Regions from separate parts of the Clostridium sp. MB05 genome, predicted to be linked through region 3. Evidence: riboswitches for the same ligand, from Rfam matches in the RefSeq annotation. Region 3 holds a riboswitch; each other region holds the start of a gene.
The links. Region 3 has a riboswitch for S-adenosylmethionine ahead of ACH36K_RS03845 (Na+/H+ antiporter NhaC family protein). Riboswitches for the same ligand answer to the same signal wherever they lie in the genome.

Region 1: it holds a riboswitch for S-adenosylmethionine, as region 3 does, so the genes downstream of both, ACH36K_RS04415 (methionine ABC transporter ATP-binding protein) here and ACH36K_RS03845 (Na+/H+ antiporter NhaC family protein) in region 3, are expected to answer to the same signal.
Region 2: it holds a riboswitch for S-adenosylmethionine, as region 3 does, so the genes downstream of both, metK (methionine adenosyltransferase) here and ACH36K_RS03845 (Na+/H+ antiporter NhaC family protein) in region 3, are expected to answer to the same signal.

What each region holds. Positions count from the first base shown of each region.
Region 1 covers NZ_CP174370.1:906,985-914,928, forward strand. The annotation lists gene ACH36K_RS04395 (PTS fructose transporter subunit IIC) at 1-1,322, shown strand, start outside; gene ACH36K_RS04400 (PTS sugar transporter subunit IIA) at 1,439-1,888, shown strand; gene ACH36K_RS04405 (HAD-IIB family hydrolase) at 2,028-2,786, shown strand; gene ACH36K_RS04410 (type I phosphomannose isomerase catalytic subunit) at 2,926-3,864, shown strand; SAM riboswitch class I at 4,064-4,187, shown strand; gene ACH36K_RS04415 (methionine ABC transporter ATP-binding protein) at 4,276-5,334, shown strand; gene ACH36K_RS04420 (methionine ABC transporter permease) at 5,303-5,983, shown strand; gene ACH36K_RS04425 (MetQ/NlpA family ABC transporter substrate-binding protein) at 6,035-6,856, shown strand; gene ACH36K_RS04430 (M20 metallopeptidase family protein) at 6,941-7,944, shown strand, end outside.
Region 2 covers NZ_CP174370.1:3,853,595-3,861,538, reverse strand. The annotation lists gene yyaC (spore protease YyaC) at 1-468, opposite strand, end outside; gene ACH36K_RS18145 (hypothetical protein) at 578-1,012, shown strand; tRNA gene ACH36K_RS18140 (tRNA-Tyr) at 1,312-1,396, shown strand; tRNA gene ACH36K_RS18135 (tRNA-Thr) at 1,422-1,496, shown strand; tRNA gene ACH36K_RS18130 (tRNA-Tyr) at 1,503-1,587, shown strand; tRNA gene ACH36K_RS18125 (tRNA-Val) at 1,610-1,685, shown strand; tRNA gene ACH36K_RS18120 (tRNA-Thr) at 1,703-1,777, shown strand; tRNA gene ACH36K_RS18115 (tRNA-Tyr) at 1,783-1,867, shown strand; SAM riboswitch class I at 2,018-2,126, shown strand; gene metK (methionine adenosyltransferase) at 2,229-3,404, shown strand; gene nagA (N-acetylglucosamine-6-phosphate deacetylase) at 3,444-4,574, opposite strand; gene ACH36K_RS18100 (ATP-dependent RecD-like DNA helicase) at 4,697-6,925, shown strand; gene ACH36K_RS18095 (hypothetical protein) at 6,940-7,944, shown strand, end outside; gene ACH36K_RS18090 (ComF family protein) at 7,938-7,944, shown strand, end outside.
Region 3 covers NZ_CP174370.1:758,308-766,251, reverse strand. The annotation lists gene ACH36K_RS03860 (hypothetical protein) at 1-554, opposite strand, end outside; gene ACH36K_RS03855 (sortase) at 554-1,159, opposite strand; gene ispF (2-C-methyl-D-erythritol 2,4-cyclodiphosphate synthase) at 1,726-2,205, shown strand; gene ACH36K_RS03845 (Na+/H+ antiporter NhaC family protein) at 2,309-3,586, opposite strand; SAM riboswitch class I at 3,889-3,995, opposite strand; tRNA gene ACH36K_RS03840 (tRNA-Lys) at 4,174-4,249, opposite strand; tRNA gene ACH36K_RS03835 (tRNA-Gly) at 4,253-4,326, opposite strand; gene ACH36K_RS03830 (hypothetical protein) at 4,390-5,064, opposite strand; gene ACH36K_RS03825 (HNH endonuclease signature motif containing protein) at 5,329-5,739, shown strand; gene ACH36K_RS03820 (amidohydrolase) at 5,981-7,345, opposite strand; gene ACH36K_RS03815 (adenine deaminase) at 7,409-7,944, opposite strand, start outside.

The DNA of each region.
Region 1 (7,944 bases), 150 kb from region 3:
GAGTAGAAATAAAGGTAGAAACTCAAGGGTCAACAGGAGCTGAAAATATTATAACAGACGAAGATATAAGAGAAGCAGATGGTGTTATAATAGCAGCAGACAAAGCTGTAAACTTAGACAGATTTGAAGGAATGGCAATTTATGAATGTCCTATAGCTAAGGCTATAAAGGAGCCAGATGTTTTAATTCAAATGTTTTTAGATGGAAAAGTTGAAAAGAAAAAGTCTTCAAAAATAAAATCAGTTGATGAAGCTAAGAAAGAAATGAAATCAAAGCAACCTGCTTTCTATAAGCACTTAATGGGTGGAGTTTCTTACATGATTCCAGTAGTTGTAGTTGCAGGTCTTTTAATAGCAATAGCTTTAGCTTTCGGTGGAGAGCCAACAGCAAACGGATTAGCAATACCAGCAGATTCATTTTGGAAAAAGATAGAGATGATAGGTGGAGCAGGATTTACATTTATGGTTCCAGTTTTATCAGGATTTATAGCTTATTCAATTGCAGATAGACCAGGTTTAGTTCCAGGGTTAATCGGTGGATATATAGCAGCAAATGGTTCATTCTATGGATCTGAAGCAAATGCTGGTTTCTTAGGTGGTATAGTAACTGGTTTCTTAGCAGGTTATGTAGCAAAAGGATTAAAATCAATAAAAGTACCAAATATGATTAAACCAATAATGCCAATAATCATAATTCCAATAATAACAACATTAGTTACAGGATTGGCATTTATATTAGTATTAGGTGGACCAATAACTTCAATATTTGAAGGATTAACTAACTTCTTAGCAGGATTATCAGGAGCAAGTTCAGTAGTTTTAGCTACAGTATTAGGTGCAATGGTTGCATTTGATATGGGTGGTCCAGTAAATAAAGTTGCATTCTTATTTGGTGTTGCAATGATTACAGAAGGTAGACCAGAAATAATGGGACCTATAGCAGCAGCAATAGCTATTCCTCCAATAGGAATGGGATTAGCAACATTCTTAGGAAAGAAACATTACAGTCAAGATGAGCTTGATGCAGGTAAAGCTGCATTTACAATGGGACTTTGTGGAATAACAGAAGGTGCAATACCATTTGCATCAGTTGACCCACTAAGAGTTATTCCATCATTAATAGTTGGTTCAATAGTTGGAGCTAACATAGCAATGTTTGCAAAAGTAGCTGATAGAGTACCTCATGGAGGTCCAATAGTTGCTTTAATGGGAGCTGTTGATGGAGTAGTTATGTTCCTTGCTGCAATAGCGATAGGCTCATTAGTAACAGCACTTATGGTTAACTATTTAAAATCTTTAAGAGATAGAAAAGCAGCTAAGTAAATTAATAAGAAATATATTATAATAAAATAAATAGTAAAAACATAAATAATATCAAGGGAGTTAACAGTTTTAATTTCCTTGATATTAAATTCAAAATTCAAAGAGAGGTAATAGCAATGAATAGCAAATTATTTGATGTAAAATACATGGATTTAAACTTAGAAACTAACGAAAAATTTGAAACAATAAATCATCTAGCACAACTAGCAAAAGATAGATTAATAGATGTTGATAAGTATGTTGAAGATGTAAAAAGAAGAGAAGCTATATCAACAACAGGTATAGGTGATGGAGTTGCGATACCTCATGCAAAATCACCATGGGTAAACATACCAACAGTTATAGTTGGTAAAAGTGAAAAAGGAATAGAATGGGAAAGCTTAGATGATGAACCAGTAAATATGGTGTTTTTAATAGCAGTACCAGATGGTGAAGGAAATGAGCATTTAAAAATTCTTCAAATATTAGCAGTAAGCTTAATGGATGATGATTTTAAAGCAGAAATAGAAAAAGCTAATGATAAAAAAGTAATAGAAGAGTTATTATTACAAAGAACTGAAATATAAAAAGAATATAAGCAATAAAATAGACTTAAAAGAGAATACTTTTAAGTCTATAAATTTATTTGTAAATATTTATCCAATTATATGATAAAATTATAGTGACAAAATAGAAAAAAATATCGATATAATAATGGAGGAATAAATGAGTAAATTATTAGCAACAGATCTTGACGGAACATTAATAAATGATAATGAGGTTACCATTGAGGATAAAGAGTTTATACTTAGACTTCAAAGAGAAAAGAATTTATTAGTAGTTTCAACGGGAAGACCATATAATGGAGTAGAAATGCTAAAAGATGACTATAAGATATTTGCAAATTATTATGTATTACTAAATGGAGCATTAATAGTAGATTCATTAGGAAGAAAAATAAATCAAGAAGTAATTAATAAAAAAATAATAGAAAGTATAGTAAATGAAATAAGTGAAGATGATGTATATATTTCAGTAGAATCTGGATTTGACACATATTTATTAACAGATGGAGATAATTTACCATATCCAAATAAAAAAAGGGTAAATTCAATATATGAGATAGAAGATGATTTAAGTTTAATTTCTATATATAATCCAAATAAAGAGAAGGATGAAATAGAAAAAATAAAAGATGAAATAAATGAAAAATATGGTGATGCAGTAGTAGCATATAGAAATGATATTTATATAGATGTAGTTCCAGTGGGATGCTCAAAAGGAAGTGGAGTAAAATATCTAGCAGATCAAGAATTAATAGAAAATGAAGATATATATACCATAGGAGATTCATGGAATGACGTAACTATGTTTAAGATAACTAAAAATTCATTTACATTTAACCATGTAGAAGAAGAACTAAAGAAACATGTTAAATATTTAGTTAACTCCGTAGGAGAATGTATAGAAAATTATTTATTATAAATATTATGGAAAATAAATATTATAGAAAATAAATATTATAAATAAAATAGAATAACTGAAGAAAATCAATTAATTTAATAATCTATATATTGAAATATATATTTTACTTAAGAAGTGTTGTTAAGGAAGGAGAAAGATTATGTATCCAATTAGATTTGAGAATTTATATTATGAAAAAATATGGGGTGGAAGAGATTTTGAATCCTTTAGAGATAATATGCCAGAAGGTGAAATAGGTGAAACATGGGATATAGCATGTCATCCAAATGGGACTGGAATTGTAGAAAATGGTTCATTAAAAGGAACTAGCTTCGATGATTTAATTAAAAAGTATGGACATACACTTGTAGGAGCGAAGGTTACTTTAGAAAAATTTCCATTACTTATAAAGCTTATTAATTCAAAAGAAAAACTTTCAGTACAAGTACATCCAGGAGATGAATATGCTGCAAAGTATGAAGGGGATTATGGTAAAACAGAAGCTTGGTATGTTATGGATGCTAAACCAGGTGCTTGTTTAATAGTGGGAACTAAAGATTGTAGTAAAGAACAATTTGAAGAAGCTATAAAAAATAATAATGTGGAAAGTTATTTAAATAAAATAGAAGTTAAAAAAGGTGATTGCTTTTTAATTAATAGTGGATTAGTTCATGCTATATGCGAAGGTGTTATAATAGCAGAGATTCAACAAAATAGTGATGTAACATACAGAGTATATGACTATGGAAGACCAAGAGAAATTCATGTTGAAAAAGCATTAGATGTTATAAACTTTGATCTTCAATGTGAAAACCTTAGTGAAAAAGAAGAAATAAAGCATGAAGGCTATAAGCAAAGCTTACTATGTAAAAATGAATACTTTGGAATAGAAAAAATAACTATAGATTCACAATACAATGATGCAAGTGATATAGAAAAGTTTGATATGTTAACTTGCGTAGATGGAGAAGGAATAATAGAAGGAAAAGACTTCACAGAAAAAATAAAGACTGGAGATAGTTATTTAATCCCAGCTACTTTAGGAGAATATTCAATAAAAGGTAATGTTACAGTTTTAAAGAGCTATCCAGTTATATAGTTAAATAAAAAACCTCTAAGTAATTAATTATTTAGAGGTTTAATTTTAGTTTTTTATTTTAAATTAAAATGACTTAGCAAAATATAATGGATTTCTTACATATGTCCACTTTTTATAAAAAAGTAAAAATACTATTGACAGTGGAAATATATACATATATAATGAGGAACAAGAAATGAAAAACAAAAAAATGAATAGATTTTTATCAAGAAAGATGGAGGGACTGGCCCTGTGAAGTCTGGCAACCTGAATTACGAACTTAAATTAGTTATGATTTAAGGTGCTAAATCCTGCAGATGTTTACTGCGTCTGAAAGATAAGAATGAAATATAGAAGTGTATTACACTGCTTTCTTATTTTTTAGGAAAGCAGTTTTTTTATTACCTTTTTTAGGGTAGAGGGAGGGGCAACATGATTGAATTAAAAAATTTATACAAGACTTATGATACAGAAGGTGAAAAAGTAGAAGCGGTAAAGGATGTAACATTAAATATTAACAAAGGTGAAATTTATGGAATTATAGGCTTTAGTGGAGCTGGAAAATCAACTCTAGTTAGATGCATAAACTTTTTAGAGAGACCTACTAAGGGGCAAGTACTTATAGATGGAAAAGACCTTAATGATTTATCAAATAAGGAACTTAGAGAAGAAAGAAAAAAGATAGGAATGATATTTCAACATTTTAATCTTATGAAGTCTAGAACAGTTTTCGAAAATATAGCCTATCCTCTGAAGGGAAGTAAATATTCAAAAGAGGAAATAAAAGATAAGGTTACATCATTATTAAAACTTGTTGAATTAGAAGATAAGGCCAATTCTTATCCATCTCAATTAAGTGGAGGACAAAAACAAAGGGTAGGCATTGCAAGGGCTTTAGCCAATGATCCAAAAGTATTACTTTGTGATGAAGCAACCAGTGCCTTAGATCCACAAACTACAAAATCAATACTAAAGCTTTTAAAAGAGGTAAATAGAAAATTTGGAATAACCATAGTAATAATAACTCATGAAATGCAAGTAGCTAAAGAAATATGTACAAGAGCTGCTGTTATGGAAAATGGAAGAGTTGTAGAAGAAGGAAATATATTTAAGGTATTCTCAGAGCCTAAAGAAAAAATAACAAAGAATTTTATAGATAGTACTTCTTTATTAAGTAATATATATGACTTAATAGAAGATAAATCTTCAGTTGTAGAAATTAAGGAAAATGAAAAAATACTAAAACTCAAATACTTAGAAAATAGTACAACTGAACCAATAATTTCGATAATATCTAGAGAATTTAATGTAGATGCAAATATAATCTTTGGAAATGTAGAGATAATTCAAGAATCTCCACTTGGTGGACTTATTGTAATAATTAAAGGTCAAGAAGAACAAATTCATAATGTTATAAACTATCTTAAAGAAAAAAATGTGGAAGTTGAGGTGATTAAAGATGGCAGACTTAATACAAAAATTATTGCCTAATGCAGTAAAAAAAATATCAGAAATTTATGAAGCAACTGGACAAACCTTGATTATGCTTTTAGTATCAGGAGCTATATCATTTGTTATAGGTCTTATATTAGGAGTAATATTAGTGGTAACTAAGAAGGGAAGTATATTAGAAAATAAACCAGTTTATTATGTTTTAGATAAGATAATAAATATAACAAGATCAATACCATTTATTATTTTATTAGCAGCAGCAATACCATTAACTAGGGCTATAGCAGGAACAGCCATTGGAACAAGGGGGTCTTTTGTACCACTAGTTTTAGGAACTATACCCTTCTTTTCAAGGCAAATAGAAAGTGCTTTATCAGAAATAGATAAGGGGGTGATAGAGGCAGCAGAGGCAATGGGGTCATCACCTTTAGAAATAATATTTAGAGTGTATCTAAAAGAAAGTATACCAAATATTGTTAGGGCAACAACAATAACCTTTGTAAGCTTAGTTGGATTAACAGCTATGGCAGGATCAGTAGGTGGCGGAGGTCTTGGAGATCTAGCAATTAGATATGGCTATCAAAGAAATCAAATAGATATAACCTTTGTAACAGTAATAATATTACTTATTGTAGTAAATATAATTCAAGGGCTAGGGGATAGAGTAATTAAAAAAACAACACATTAAAATTAAAGCAATAAGCAAAAATAAAAAATAAATAAAAAGGGGACTTAAAATATGAAAGCTAAAAATTTACTAAGTATAATATTATCAGGGGCATTACTTTTTTCATTAGTAGGATGTCAAGGAGGAAAATCAAAAACAGAAAATAAAGTAGTTAAGGTAGGAGTAGTTGGTGAAAGTAGTGATCAATGGAATCCTGTAATAAAAAATCTTGCAAAAGAAGGGATAACTGTAGAACTTGTTCCTTTCTCAGATTATAGTCAGCCAAACCAGGCTTTAGCAGATGGGGAGATAGATTTAAACTCTTTCCAACATTATGCATACTTAAATAAAGATATTGCAGATAGAGGATTTGATTTATCAGTTATAGGAGAAACTTTAATAGCTCCTCTTGGTGTATATTCAAATAAAATAAAATCTATTGATGAGCTAAAAGATGGGGACTCTATTGCTATACCAAGTGATGCAACTAATGGAGGAAGAGCTTTAAAGGTTTTAGAATCAGCAGGAGTTATTAAGGTAAATGAGGCAGCAGGATACACTCCAACTTTAGATGATATAGTTGAAAACCCTAAAAATATAAAATTTATAGAAGTTGAAGCAGCTCAAACTCCAAGATTATTAGAAGATGTAACTGCAGCTTTAATAAATGGTGGACATGCAGTTGATGCAGGACTTAATCCAAAAGAAGATTCTATTTACTTAGAACAAGTTAAAGAAGGTAGTGACAATCCTTATATAAACGTAATTGTTGCAAGAACTGAAGATAAAGATAATGAAGTTTATAAAAAAGTTGTTGAAGCATTTAGATCAGATGAAGTAGCTAAGGTTATAGAGGAAGTATATAAAGGGGCTTATATACCAACTTGGAAATAGAAATTAAAGAATAAAACTATTTATAACAATATGAATATAAATAAGTAAAATACTGTGAGTGATTAATATAAGGGGGCTATTTTTATGAATATAAAAGATTATGTAATAAAGGAAAAGGACTATATTACTGAATTAAGGAGATATTTTCATAAGTATCCAGAAGAAAGTTTAAAAGAATATAATACAGCAAAGAAGATAGAAGAAGAGCTAGACAAACTAAATATTCCACATAAAAGAATTGGGGAAACTGGGGTTTTAGGAATAATAAAAGGTAAAAAAGCATCAAATAGAATTTTAGCTGTAAGAGCAGATATAGATGCTCTTAAGGTTCCAGATTTAAATAAGGAAGACTATAAATCTGAAAATGATGGATATAACCATGCTTGTGGTCATGATGGACATACGGCTAGCCTTCTTGGAACTGCAAAAATATTAAAAGAAAAGGAAGAGGAGCTGGTAGGAGAGGTAAGATTATTCTTCCAACAAGCAGAAGAAATTGGACAAGGAGCTAAAATATTTCTTAAAGAAGGATGCTTAGATGGAGTAGAAGAAATAATAGGAGCTCACGTAGCTTCAGGAATAGACTTAGGTAAGGTATCAGTAACTAGTGGGCCTAGCTGTGCATCTTGTGATTATTTTAAGATAACTATTAAAGGCAAAGGTGGTCATGTATCTGCACCTCATTTATCAACAGATGCTTTATATATTGCTAGCCAAATAGTAGTAAATCTACAATCAATAGTAAGTAGGCAAACAGATCCTATTGATACAGTAGTTGTAGGAGTTGGATTAATCAAAGGGGGAACTACTTACAATACAGTAGCAGGAGAAGTCACATTAGAAGGAACAACGAGAGCTTTTACTTTTGAATCAAGAGAAAAGACAAATAAGTCAGTAGAAAAAATAGCGAAAAATATAGCAGAAAGCTATGGGGCAGAGGCTATAGTTGAGTTTAGAGATTATGCATCACCTTTAATAAATGATGAAAGAGTTAGTAAGGAAGTTGCTCTTATTGCAAAAAATATTGTGGGAGAAGAAAATGTAATAACCAACTATCCAAAGAAACTAGGAGCAGATGATTTCGCAGA
Region 2 (7,944 bases), 850 kb from region 3:
CATTTCCATAACTAAATTTAGACGAATGCTTCTAGATGTGAAAATTTCTGCATTTTCACTTGAATCTATTATTCCTATTATTGAGGCAATTCCAACATCAGGTAAATTTTTACCAACACCTTTTCCAGGATGTATTGGATAATCTCTGGTATGTATTTCACCAATTGAGCTATATTCACCTAAGCAAGCATCTATACCTATAGTTAAGGATTTAGGATGCAATTTATTAATTTCATTCAATCTTTTATTTATATTTAAAGCATGTATTGGAGATTCTATTGTTCCGTACACTGGGAGAGGGAAGGCTTTTTCTGTTAGAAATGTGCCAACCATTGGACCTAAGCAATCACCAATACATTTATCTGTTCCTATACAAACTATTATAGTATTTTCCGTAATATAATTTTTAATAGAATTTGCTATTTCAATATGAGAATTATAAGAGTTATATAATACTTTACGCTTCACTAAAATTCACCCCCGCCATAAAAGTATATGTTTGATAAAGATTAATTATAATAAAATGTATAAAAATCATAAAAGAGGAAATTAATCAAATAAAAGGAGATGAAATAGAATGAAGAGATTACTATTTTCTACCATTACCATAATAATTAGTATAGTTATCCCAATATATTTTTTATTAGTGTGGGAGCCATTAAAAAGTGAAGAAGTTATTAGTGAAAATGTAGTAAAATACAATAAAGAAGAAGAGTTTATTAGTGAGGAAAAAAATAAATCTACAATTATTATAAATCAAGTAGATTCCTCTAATAATTTGTTTGGACATTTAGATAAAGCTAGAAAAGAAAAAATAAATGTATTAATTAGAAATTTAGCTATAGTAGATATAATAAAAGTTAATGACTATTTTTCGTATAGAGAAAATACAGTTAACATTACAAAAGGTATGTCTTTAGTAAAGCAAAGAATGTCAAATAAAGAATATGAAGAGTTTAAGGATATTATAAGTGATTATATTGATTTAGATATTATAGAAAAAGAAGTATAAGAAATTATTATTTAAAAAATTATTTTACTTATAGCAATATATATTTATTAAAAATTATTACAAGTTGAAGGGATGTTTATTTAATATCTAATATAGAATAATTATGACAGAAAAATTGTTAATAAAAAAGATATTAGTATTAATTAGAAGAAAATAAAAGAAAAACAGAATAAATTAAATATAGTTTCTTTAAATGAGTGAAAATTGTACTTGAAATTAAGATATAATAAATATATACTAATCATTGTCGGTTGAGAAGATACAAAGTTTACTTAACTGAAATTAAATAAATTTTAAACGGGGGAGTTCCCGAGTGGCCAAAGGGGGCAGACTGTAAATCTGTTACGTTTCGTTTCGATGGTTCGAATCCGTCCTCCCCCACCATTTGAAATTTATTAATTTATAATATGCTGGCATGGCTCAACGGTAGAGCAGCTGACTTGTAATCAGCAGGTTGTAGGTTCGATTCCTATTGCCAGCTCCATAAAATGGGGGAGTTCCCGAGTGGCCAAAGGGGGCAGACTGTAAATCTGTTACGTTTCGTTTCGATGGTTCGAATCCGTCCTCCCCCACCATTTTATAAAATTTTATTCTTATGGAAGCATAGCTCAGCTGGGAGAGCATCTGCCTTACAAGCAGAGGGTCACAGGTTCGATCCCTGTTGTTTCCACCATTTTAAAAATTAAATATGCTGGCATGGCTCAACGGTAGAGCAGCTGACTTGTAATCAGCAGGTTGTAGGTTCGATTCCTATTGCCAGCTCCAAATGTGGGGGAGTTCCCGAGTGGCCAAAGGGGGCAGACTGTAAATCTGTTACGTTTCGTTTCGATGGTTCGAATCCGTCCTCCCCCACCACAAAAGGCAAGTTTACTTGTCTTTTTTTATATTTTTAAATAATTTAATATTTTATCAGTTAAAGAATCTAAATATGTAATTATTTTAGGTTCTGTAGTTGACTATTAATATTAAAGATGATATAATCTGAAAAGTAAAATTTGATATTAGTTCTTATCCAGAGAGGCGGAGGGAAAAGGGCCCGATGAAACCCGGCAACCTACTTCAGTAATTTTGAGTGTGGTGCCAATTCCTGCAAAGTAATTTTGCAAGATAAGAAAGATTATGACTTTTAACATCTCTTCTTATCGAAGAGATTTTTTTATTTTATAAATTAAATTAATTAGAATTAATATCAAATAAAATGAAAGGAGAAATGAAAATGAGAAGATTATTTACATCAGAATCAGTTACAGAAGGGCATCCAGATAAGATCTGCGACCAAATTTCAGATGCTGTATTAGATAGTATTTTAGCTAAAGATCCTATGGCAAGAGTTGCTTGTGAAACAGCTGTTACAACAGGAATGGTATTGGTTATGGGAGAAATATCAACTAATTGTTATGTTGATATTCCAAAGTTAGTTAGAGAAACTGTAAAAGAAATAGGCTATGATAGAGCTAAATACGGTTTTGACTGTGAAACATGTTCAGTACTAACATCAATAGATGAACAATCAGGTGACATTGCTATGGGTGTTGATGAAGCATTAGAATCTAGAGCAGGGCAAAAAGATGATGTTGAAGCAGTTGGAGCAGGAGACCAAGGAATGATGTTTGGTTTTGCAACAAATGAAACAGAAGAGTATATGCCATTACCAATAGCTATGGCTCATAGATTATCAAGAAGATTATCAGAAGTAAGAAAGAACGGAACTTTACCATACTTAAGACCAGATGGAAAGACTCAAGTTACAGTTGAATATGATGATAATAAAGTTATAAGAATAGATGGAATAGTAATATCAACTCAACATAGTGAAGATGTATCTCAAGAACAAATAAGAGAAGATTTAATGGAGCATGTAATTAAAGCTGTAGTTCCAGCAGAATTATTAGACGATAGCACAAAGTATTACATAAATCCAACTGGAAGATTCGTTGTTGGAGGACCACAAGGAGATAGCGGATTAACTGGAAGAAAGATAATAGTTGATACTTATGGTGGATATGGAAGACACGGTGGTGGTGCTTTCTCAGGGAAAGATCCAACTAAAGTTGATAGATCAGCAGCATATGCGGCTAGATGGGTTGCTAAGAATTTAGTAGCAGCTGGAGTAGCTGATAAATTAGAAATTCAATTAGCATATGCAATTGGTGTTGCTAAGCCAGTTTCTATAGAGGTAGAAACATTTGGAACTGGAAAGAAATCAGAAGAAGAAATAATTTCAATAGTTGAAAAAGTATTTGATTTAAGACCAGGAGCTATAATAAGAGATTTAGAATTAAGAAGACCAATCTACAAGCAAACAGCTGCATATGGTCACTTTGGAAGAAATGATTTAAACTTACCTTGGGAAGATTTAAATAAAGTAGAAGAAATAAAGAAGTATCTTTAAAATAAAAAATGCTCCAATTTTGAATTGGAGCATTTTTATTTATACTAATACTTTACCAGCAACTATAACATTTTTTACATTTATGTCTTCATCAAATAAAACCAAATCTGCATCGAAGCCTTCTTTTATAAGACCTTTTCTATCTTCAACTTTACAATGTCTAGCAGCATTAAAAGTTGCCATTTTTACAGCTTCGTTTAATGAAAGACCAACATTTTTATATACATTTTTAATAGCTTTATCTAGAGTTAATATTGAACCAGCTAAGCTTCCACTTAAAAGTCTTGCAGCTCCATCTTTAACAACAACCTCTTGACCTCCTAATGCATACATACCATCAGGCATCGCACATGCCATCATTGCATCAGTAACTAATAAAACTTTATCAGTTGTCTTTTGATTGTAAGCTATTCTAAGTGATGGATATGATATATGGATACCATCAGAAATTGTTTCTGTAGTTACTTCGCTATCAAATATAGCACCTACAACTCCAGGTTCTCTATGAGCAAATGGTGTCATTGCATTAAATAAGTGAGTTGAGTGGCAGCAACCACATTTAATTCCTTCCATAGCTTCATCGTAAGTAGCTTTAGTATGACCTATAGAGCAAACTATTCCTTTTTTTGATAACTCTTTTATTAATTCCTTAGCGCCAGGAACTTCAGGAGCAATTGTAATTGATACAACAGCATCTTCAGCATCTCCTACCATAGCATTAAAGTTTTCTATTGTTGGAGGAATCAAAAAGTTAGGGTTTTGAGCTCCAATAGCTTTTGGGCTTATGAAAGGTCCTTCAAGATGAGCACCTAAAACGATAGCACCATCAGTACCATTTTCTTTAGCTTCTTTTATAATTTCCATTGATTTTCTTATATCATCTATTGCTACAGTCATTGTAGTTGGAGTAAATGAAGTAGTTCCATGTTTAACTATAGTTTTAGAAATCTCATTAATTGCTTCAAATGTGCCATCCATCGTATCATGACCACCAGCACCATGGATATGAACATCTATAAAGCCTGGAGATAAATATAATCCTTCTGCATCAATTATTTCATTATCATTCGTATTCTTTGGGTTTATTTCTTTGATCTTTCCATTTTCAATTAAAACAGATCCCTTTTCTATCTTATCAAGATATATTATGTTGCAATTTTTTATTATCATGTAAGCACCTCCATATTGCTAATATTGTATAATATTAAGAATTTAAAATTTTTAAATTATGATATAATTATATAATAAAATTGTAAATATTAAAATATCATTGAAAGATTTGGAGAGATAGCATGGAATTTCTAAATGGAATAGTAGAATCTATTGTATTCAAAAGTGATGATACAGGTTATGTAGTATCAAAAATAAGATCAGATAAAGAGTGCATAAGTGCAGTTGGGATAGTTCCTTTTTTAAAAGAAGGGCAATATGTTAAATTAAAAGGACAATGGGTATTACATAAACAATTTGGGCGTCAATTTAATATAGAAGAATATGAAGAAATACTACCAGATTCTGTGGAGGGGATTGAGAAATATTTAAGTACTGGAATAATTCACGGAATAGGGCCTATAACAGCGAAAAAAATTGTCAAAAAGTTTAAAGAGAAAACATTAGATATATTAGATAACAATATAGAAAGATTACAAGAAGTTGAGGGTATTGGAGAAAAGAAGTTTAAGATAATATATGAATCATATATAGAACAAAAAGATTTAAAAGATATAATTATATATTTTCAAGGGCATGGTATGACTACAAATCAGTGTATAAAAATATATAAGAAATTTGGAGTAGATGCTAAGTCTATAATTTTAGAAAATCCTTACATACTTTCAGATGAAATATCAGGGATAGGGTTTATAACTGCAGATAGGATAGCAAAAAGCCTTGGTATAGAAACAATATCACCATTTAGAATACAAAGTGGCATAAGATATATATTAAATCAATTTTCAGCAGCTGGAAATACATATATGCCAAAAGAAAATTTAATAAATGAAGTATCAAAGATTTTAGTAGTTCCATCAGAGCTAGTAGAAGAAAGTTTGTATAATTTAGCTTTAGAAACAAAGATAAAAATTGAAAAGATAAATGATATAGAAGCAATATTTTCGCTACCATATTATTATTGTGAGCTTGGAGTAACAAATAAAATAATAACATTAAGCATAGAAAATTTTAGGACTATAAATTCAGACATTGAATTTGAAATTGAAGCTTTTGAAAGAAAAAATAATATAAAATTTGCTTCTTCACAAAGAGAAGCAATAATTGGAGCGTTTGAAAATGGAATAGAAATAATAACAGGGGGACCAGGAACAGGTAAAACTACGATAATAAAATCTATAATAGAAATATATGAGAATAGTGGAATGAAGGTTTTATTAGGAGCCCCAACAGGAAGAGCGGCTAAGAGAATGACTGAATCTACTGGAAGAGAAGCAAAAACAATACATAGATTGCTAGAAATGGGAGTAAGTGAAGAGGAAAATTCTTATTATGGAAAAGGAGAATCAGAACCATTAGAGGCAGATGTAATTATAATAGATGAGGCATCTATGATAGATATAATGCTTATGCATAGTTTGCTTAAAGCTATAAAGCTTGGAACAAGATTAATAATAGTTGGAGATGTAGACCAACTTCCTTCTGTTGGTGCTGGAAATGTATTAAAAGATTTAATAGAAAGTAATTTTATAAAGGTAGTAAGACTTAGAGATATATTTAGACAAGGAGAAGAAAGTCTAATTGTGACAAATGCCCATAAAATAAATAATGGAGAAATGCCATACATAAATAGAAGAGATGGAGATTTTTTCTTTGAAAATAAGGAAGACCTTGATGAAATATTACTTACAATAATTGATTTAATAAATAGAAGATTACCTAATTTTAATAAATCCTGGGATAAATATAGAGATATTCAAATACTAACACCTACAAGAAAAGGGATACTAGGAGTACAAAATTTAAATAATAAACTTCAAGAAATCTTAAATCCTAAATCTAGTAATAAAAGGGAAAAGGAATTAAAAGATGTTATTTTTAGAGAAGGTGATAAAGTGATGCAAACTAAAAATAATTACTCTTTAAAATGGATTAGAATCAATGGAGAAGGAGATAATGAAGGTGTAGGGGTATTTAATGGTGATATGGGGTTTATAAAAAGTATAAACGAAGAAGAAAAAACAATGACAATAATATTTGATGATGAAAGAAAAGTAGTTTATGACTATATTTATCTAGATGAATTGGAGTTAGCTTATTCCATAACAATACATAAAAGTCAAGGAAGTGAGTTTAAAGTAATAATTACACCTGCTTTTATGGGATCTCCATTTTTAATGAATAAAAATTTATTATATACAGCTATAACTAGAGCAAAGGAATTAGTAGTTGTGGTTGGAATCCCTAAGGCTTTAAAATATATGGTTTCTAATACAAAAAGTATGGAAAGATATTCTTCACTTAGAGATAGAATTGTAGATATTACAAGTAAAGATATTTTTATTGAATAATGAGGAGAGGTTAAATGTTAGATAAAAGGTTAATAAGCCTTAAAGAATTGAATGATTGTAAATCTAAGATAAATAAATGGTATAACAAGCAATCAAAAATATTAACTATTATAACTAATCCATACAATACTGCATTAGTGTATTTAGATCTAATAAGTTCATTATTAAAAGAGAATAAAAGAATATTGTATGTATGGGGTGAAACAGATGTAAATAAAGAAATAATAGAAGGTTTAAAAGAGAATGAATTAAAGTTTAAATATTCTTATATAAATGAAAAAGAAGGAAAAGAAAATTTAATTTTTACAAACTTTAAAAATATTAATAAAATAAATGATTATTATGATTTATGTATAATTGATGATATAAGTAAATTTTCTACAACTTCAAAAGAAGAGATTAGAGAGTACATGGAATACTTATACCTATATAGCAATAGAATTTTAATATTATCTGTAGAAAAAATAGTTAGTATGGGAAGAAGTATATTTTTATCAGACTTAACAAGAAATAAACCTTTTGTAGAGCCTAGGATAATAACTACTAGAGTAAAATTAGATGAAGATATGCCGTACACGCTATATGACTATTTAATGTGGTTTAAAAATAACAATAGAAAAGTTATAATTTTTATTCCATCGGAGGAAAAAATAAGTAAACTATATAATTACTATACAGAGGATTTAAAGATTGAAGATGTAAAAATAATCAAATTTTTAAAAAATGATAACCTAAAAAAAATAGATTTGCTTTACAAATCAAAAAACAGAAGCATATTTGTAATTACAAACAATATAAGAAGTTATGTTAAAGATACAAATGATATAGATATAGTAGTACTATTTTCAGACGATATATTTTATAGTTACAAAAAGATAATATATTTTTGTGCTGAGGTAGGAAAGAACATTAGTAATGATAGTAGAATAGGGGAAGTTCTTTTGGTGTCTAAAGAAATATCAGAAGACATGGACAAGGCTAAGGAAATAACAAGGGGTTATAACAAAGAGATATGGGAA
Region 3 (7,944 bases):
TCTTCTCCAACTTTATTTTCCTTACCGCACTTAACCTTTACAAACTCACCTTTAAAAGTTAATACTATAGCCTTCCTAATACTCTTTTCTAGTATAATCCCCCTATGCTCTGTTGACTTTATAAGCTCAGAAACCTCATCTACTCCCATTATGTTAATAGCTTCAACTATTTGTATATATTCTTGTAGATACTTGTAATTAGGATTTGATAATATAACAACATATGTTATTATATGCTCTTTCCAATTGTGAAAAAATTCTTTTTCTATTGGTGTTCTTTTGAAAAGTCTATTTATCGGAAATTTCTTTGTTGTATTTAAGTATTCAAAAAGTTCTACATCTTCTATCATAAAATAGGCTATATTTAAAATTTTGTTTCTTACATTATATGATGGCTCTTCATGTGTTAAATCTTTAATAAGTATTTTATAAGTTAAAAGTTCATTTTTTAGCCTTTCTATTTCTTCTGACCTTTTCTCAACAACCTCTTCTAAAGCTAAATTTGATGGAGCCTTAGTTGAGAATTTATATTTATCACTTTGAAAATTGCTCATTATTCTCCTCCACTTTGTAGATCCTTTGTTTCTATAAGCTTACCTTTTACTATAACTCTCTCCTTAGCTCCAACAGTACAAGTTATTAAGGTAATTGTTGCATCATCTGTTTTATCTAAAACATCAACCCTACTTGGATCAACTATAAAATTTTCATCTATTTTGTATATATACTCTTTCTTATTTGCCTTAACTATAATATCGTCTCCTGCTTCAACTTTGTACAAGTTTACAAATGCTTCTGAATAATCTGATACCCTGTGACCAGCTACCACGAAATTTCCTTTTTCTCCTGGTTTTGCTGAATCTTCAAAATGACCTAAGTAATACTGAAGTACATTATCAGACATTCCTTCCACTAAGCCTTGAGATAAGTTTATACTTGGAATTTCAATTAAAGCAATAGGTTTATATCCATTAATTGATTTATCACCATTATCAGATCCCTCACTTTTCGGATCTTCATTTATTACTTGTTCTAAAATATTTTGAAGCTCTTTTTGTTTCTTTGAAGTTTCCATTTTTTTATAAACAATTGATATTATCAATGCTAGTCCAACTATTATTAAAATAATCCCTATTACTCTTCTAATCTTTTCTTTCAAATTCATCATCTCCCATTAAACATTTATACCACTCTATCATATATTATATCATAAACATTATGGACTTTTATAATATATATGTTCTAATTATTAATTTACATTACATTTTGTATTATTTATTTTATAGTAAAATCTCATTAGCAGTATATGAAGAAAATTTAAAAGCATATATATTTTTGAATTTTATATATAAGTTCCTGTAATACCGAATTACTTATACTATAACAAAGTGTATTTACTTTAATTAAATTAATGCAATTTATTAGAACTTATATATGCTTTTTATAGTCTATTAATATTTTAGGAGCAACTTATGAATAGAAAAATAATTTATGTAGATTTCGTCCTTAAACGTAAGAAACTTTCATCTAGGACCATTCACTTTATTTACAAGCTTAATATTAAATTAAATCATCTTATTAATAAAATATTTAAGAAAAAATATGTAAAAAATAATTCTAAAGTCTATCCCTTTAAAAAAGTATTATAGTTCTAAAAAATAAATTTTAAATATATCTTCTATATTTATGGTAAAATAATTCTATAATTAATTTAGAGGTGATAAAGTGAGGATAGGATTAGGATACGATGTACATCGTTTAGTTGAAGAAAGAGACTTAATAATAGGAGGAGTTAAAATTCCTTATAAGCACGGTTTACTTGGACATTCAGATGCTGATGTATTACTTCATGCAATTATGGATTCATTGCTTGGTGCTTCAGCTCTAGGTGATATAGGCAAGCATTTTCCTGATACAGATGAAAGATTCAAAGGTATTTCAAGTTTAAAACTTTTAAAACAAGTAGGATTACTTCTTTCAGATAATGGTTATTCCATAAACAATATAGATGCAACTATTATTGCTCAAAAACCAAAAATGTCTCCTTATATACAACAAATGAGAGAAAACATAGCACAAGCTTTAGAAATTGATTTAAGTCAAATTAATGTTAAGGCAACTACTGAAGAAGGACTTGGATTTACTGGCAGTGGTGAGGGTATATCCTCTCAAAGTATATGCCTTCTTACAATGGATAATAAATAATTAAAAAGTTAAGAATTAAATTAAAGCTTATAAAAAGCAAGGAGATAACTAAAAAGTTATCTCCTTGTTTTTTGGTTTATATATTTAAATTTTTACAACAGCCTTATTTATTTCTCCAATGAATATATATAGCTATTATAGCACATATCCCCATAAGATATGGATAAAATAAAAATTTCATTATTGCAAATGGTGATAAAGCTGCAAGACCTGCCGCTGATATTAGTTGAGCTCCATATGGTATTATACCCTGAAATACACATGAAAACATGTCCATTATTCCTGCAACTCTCTTTGGTTCTAATTCAAATTCATTTGAAATATTTTTAGCTATTGGTCCAACAGTTACTATTGCTACTGTATTATTAGCAGTACAAATATCTACTAAACTTACTAGGGTTGCAATACCATACTCAGCCCCTCTTTTACTTTTAAAATTCTTCAGTCCTTTGTTAAGTATAAAGTCTATTCCACCATTAAACTTTATTATCTCTATTGTTCCAGCTATAAGTAATGAGATTATTATTAGCTCACTCATACCAGCTATTCCATCAGATATAGAATTAAATAATCCCAATAAGTCAAAGCTTCCAAATATAAATCCTATTATACCTGAAGACAAGATTCCAAGTAATAAAACTATTATTACATCAACTCCAAGTAAAGCTGTTATTATAACTATTATATAAGGTAAAATTTTGAATATATTAAAACTTAAAGAATCTAAACTAACTACATTTGCATTTCTTGTTAATACCATGAATATTAACGCAGTTATTATTGCTGCTGGAAGAACTATTATAAAATTCATTTTAAATTTATCTTTCATTTCACAACCTTGAGTTCTTGTTGCTGCTATAGTTGTATCAGATATTATTGAAAGATTATCTCCAAACATAGCACCACTAACTACTGCTCCAACTGCCAATGCTGTTGCTATTCCTGTCTTGTCTGCTATTCCAACTGCAATTGGAACTAATGCAACTATTGTTCCCATTGATGTTCCTATAGATAAAGCTATAAAGCAACCTATAATAAACATTCCAGGTATTAATAGACTACTTGGTAATAAAGATAATCCTAAATTTACAGTTGAGTCTACTGCTCCCATATTTTTAGCAACTTCAGCAAAGGCTCCTGCTAATATAAATATTAATATCATTAATAAAATATTAGTGTTTCCTGCTCCCCTGCAAAAAACTTCTACTTTTTCATCAAACTTTACTTTTCTATTCATAATTAATGCTGTTAGAGCTGCTACTAAAAAAGGAACAATAACTGATACAGCATAAAAATCTTTTGCTATTATAGATGTACCTAAATACACTAATAAGAATACTCCTAATGGAATTAAAGCTAGTCCATTACCTTTGTTTTTCAAAATTTCTTCCTCTCCTTTAAAATATAAATTATTTCTAATAACAAAATTAAAAAAGTCGCAAAGGCGAGCTTGTCGAGCCGTCGACTTTTTTTAGCGCATGTGCATTTCCGAATCTTGCCTGAGGAAAATCTTGCACGCGCACTATATTCACATTTTTTACTCTTTAGGATATAACTTTAATAACTAAATATCTTACAATAATTATGCAAAATAAATATAAAAATATAATTTTCTAAAGAGTAAAAAAAGCTCCTGTAGAAATACAGAAGCTTTACTCACACATATAAAAAATTATAGTTCGCCTCTTATCTACCAGGTTTACCTGCAGGATTTAGCACCTTAAGAATTAATTAAAATTCTTGGTTGCTGGGTTTCATAGGGCCAGTCCCTCCACCACTCTTGATAAGACTTTTAAATTTTGCACTATAATAGTATCAATTTAATATACTATTGTCAATATGAAAAATATTCCTAACACCTTATATAAGTCTTTTATTTTTAAAGTTACTATTAACAATAAAGTATTTAGTGTTAAATGTTCTATAAATAGAAAAAAAGAGATTACATAAAATTAATCTCTCTTTTAATGGTGCGTTATCAGGGGATCGAACCCGGGACACCCTGATTAAGAGTCAGGTGCTCTACCAACTGAGCTAATAACGCATATGGAGCGGGTGATGAGAATCGAACTCACGTAACTTGCTTGGAAGGCAAGGGCTCTACCATTGAGCTACACCCGCAAATATTATTGACAGTAATATTATATATTTAGTAATTATTACTGTCAATAATTAGTTTTACCTTTAAATTATTTCTGTAAGGGATTTTAATAAAATATCTCTAAATCGCTCTCCATGGCTCTTATTTTTATCAGCTTTTTCACATACTTCTTTCCAATCTGAAATAATTAAGCTAGTTCTCTCTTGAAATTCTCTTTCACTTGTTGTCATATAGCTTGAATTTATAACAAATTCCCCTAATTCTTTTGGTGTATTAAAAATTTTTAAATATAAAAATTCTCTATTGTCTCCGTACCAAGTTCTATTAAAGTCTCTAGCAAACTTTTGAAGTGCCCTAATTAATTTATCTTTAGGTAAAGCCCAACACTCCTTTATCATTTTTACATGTCTTCTCATATTATCTGCTTCTTCTTTAGATATTTTTTTATTTTTTTCTCCATCTGAAATTATTATTTCTACTGGAATGTTTGGGACATTAACAACTAACCTTTCCTTTCCATATATCCATTTATAAAAGGCTTCTTGTAAAAATGAATATTGAATATATCCTAACAATATTTTTTCATTTGGAAAGTATGCCCATGTATTATTAAGTCCGTTATTCTTGCAAAAAACTAAGCTATGGATATATATACTTTTTTCATTAGGTAACTTATCCATAAACATATGTCCTCTTATAGTTTTATTTTCATTAATTAATTCTTCCCAGTAATCAAATGAATCATAACTATGTCTCACTGTATCACCTTTCCTTCAGTCTCGTAATATAATATACTATATATATATTATATAGTATATTATACCACCTTTACAAGTATTTTTTAAGAATATAACAAAGTAAATATAAACACTTTATTATAACAATATAATTCTATGTATTAGGATGCACGTATTTTTAGCGTAAAATACCTACTCACCCAATGATATACTTTTATATCTAATTTGAAATAAAAATAAATTTATTTTATAATATTATTAAAGATATAAAAAGGAGGCATGACTTTGTACCACTGTGAAATTTGTGGATCAAAAGCGGATATTCATCATATAGTTCATAAACACGAAGGTGGCTACGATATTAAGTTAAACTATAAATATCTTTGCAACTACCACCATAGAGGGAAACATGGTCCTCATAACTGTATAGAAACTGATTTAAAGTATAAACTTGAATTACAAGATAAGCTTTTTAAGCTCTTACCAAAAGATTACTATACAGCTAAGGAACTTTACAATATTTTAGAAATATCTCATTCTTCTTTAAAAAAGTTAATCAAAAACCTTAAACTATTTAAAGAAGGATACTCTAAAAAAGAAATAATAAAGAACCTCATGGGTGGTAAACTCTACTCCTATGCTATGCTTCAAGAGCTTGAGTTAGAACGTCTTTTCCATAATATTAATATTAGCTAAAATTTAACTTTATATTCAAGTTACCATTTATTTGTATATGTAATTAAATTATAGATATTTTTAATGAATTTTAATAACTTTATATAAATTTTTTCCAATTAAAAAAGCTTCTTAAAGATTATACATTTCTTTAGAAGCTTTTATTTTATTCAATACCTAAAATTTCTAATATGTTCTTTTTCTTAAATAATATTCTAGATCTTTAGTACAACAATACCTTTTCTAATTTAATAGGCTACCCTTAAAGTTCTTTAGCAACCTTATTTATTTTTTCCTTTAGGCTCATTAAATTTTTTCTAATTTCTGTGAATTCCTCACTTAACAAAATCTTATCTCTAACAACAACCTTTCCATCAACTACTACCGTATCTACATTACTAGGATTAGCCGAATAAACTATAGTAGCATAATAATCATATATTGGTTGCATATTAACAGATTTTGTCTCTATTAAAACTAAATCTGCCTTTTTTCCTATTTCTATGGATCCAACATCTTCACTCATTCCTAATACTCTAGCTCCACCTATGGTAGCCATCTCTACTAATTCTATTGATGGTAGTAACGTTCTATCCTTATTAAATAACTTATGTATCTTACCTACTTGTGACATTTGAGTTATTATATCTAAAGTATTTCCACTCATAGGCCCATCCGTTCCAAGCCCTATGCTTATTCCTTCTTCTTTCATCTTGACAATAGGCGCTACACCTTTTGCCCCCTTAGAATTTGCACCTATGTTATGGGATACACCTACTCCTCTTTCTTTTAATATTTTTATATCTTCATCATTAACTAACACTGTATGTGCTGATATAAAATTAGAATCTAATATACCCAAGCTATCTAAATATTGAACTGGAGTTAGATTATACTTTTCTCTATATTCACTTATTTCATAATCCATTTCAGCTACGTGTATAGTTATAGGAACATTATATTCTTTACTTATTTTATATGCTTCTTTTAATGATTCATCTGTATTAGTATATGGTGCATGTGGTGCTATTCCTGGAGTTATTAAAGTATCATTCCTCCATTTTTCAATAAAACGCCTTGAATAATCTAATCCCCCAAAAGGCTCTTTAGTATCTGGCGCGACGAAGTTTACTATGGTTTCACACAATACTCCCCTTATATTTAGTTCTTTAGCAGCCTTTGCAACTTCATCTTCAAAGTAGTACATATCACAAAAAGTAGTTACTCCCCCTAATAACATTTCAGCTATAGCATATTTAGCACCTATATAAGTTAACTTTTCATCAACTAACTTTTGCTCTAATGGAAATAAATATCTTTTTAATCTATCCTTATAATCATCTGCCAAACTTCTAAAAGGAACCATTGATGAATGAGTATGACAATTTATCATTCCTGGCATTAAAATTCCTTCTTTTCCATCTATAACCTCAAATTCACATTCATTTGAGCCTCTATTTTTATTTATATATCTCTCTAGAGAATCATCCTCTAAACTAGCATCTCCAATATATGTTATTTTATTTCCTTCAAAAGCAACTACTCCATTTTCTATAATGTCTTTATTTTCATTCATAGTAATTATAGTAACATTCTTAAATATAGTTACCTTACTTTTTACTTTCATATTGTCCTCCAAGTTATATTTTTATATTAAATTAGACTATGCATAACATAGTCTAATAATTTATTACTTAAATAACGAAACAAACTTCTGAGCCTTTACATCTATTAATCCTTTATCTGTAATTTTAAGAGCTGGGCTAACAGGTAATGACAATGTACTAAATGACATTATTTCATTCATATGAGTATAGCCTAAATCCTTCATCCCTTGCCTTACTTTTTCTAGATTTTTCCCTACTACCTCAATTGGCTCATCACTAACTATTCCACCTATAGGTAAGCTTAACTCAGCTAATACACTACCCTTATTTACAACAACATATCCTCCTCCAGAAGATATAACTTGATTTACAGCTAAAACCATATCCTCAACAGTTCTTCCCATCACCATAAGATTATGGTGATCATGTGCCCACGTAGTTGCTATTGCACCTTCTTTTATAATTCCACCTTCTACTAAGCCAAAAGCTACATTATTGTTTTTACCATATCTTTCAAATACAGCTATTAAGCAGCAGTCTTTATTTTCCCACTCTAAAATGTTATTAGCTATATTTAGTGTAATTTCACCTTCTTCTGTAAAGGTCGTATTCTCAAATA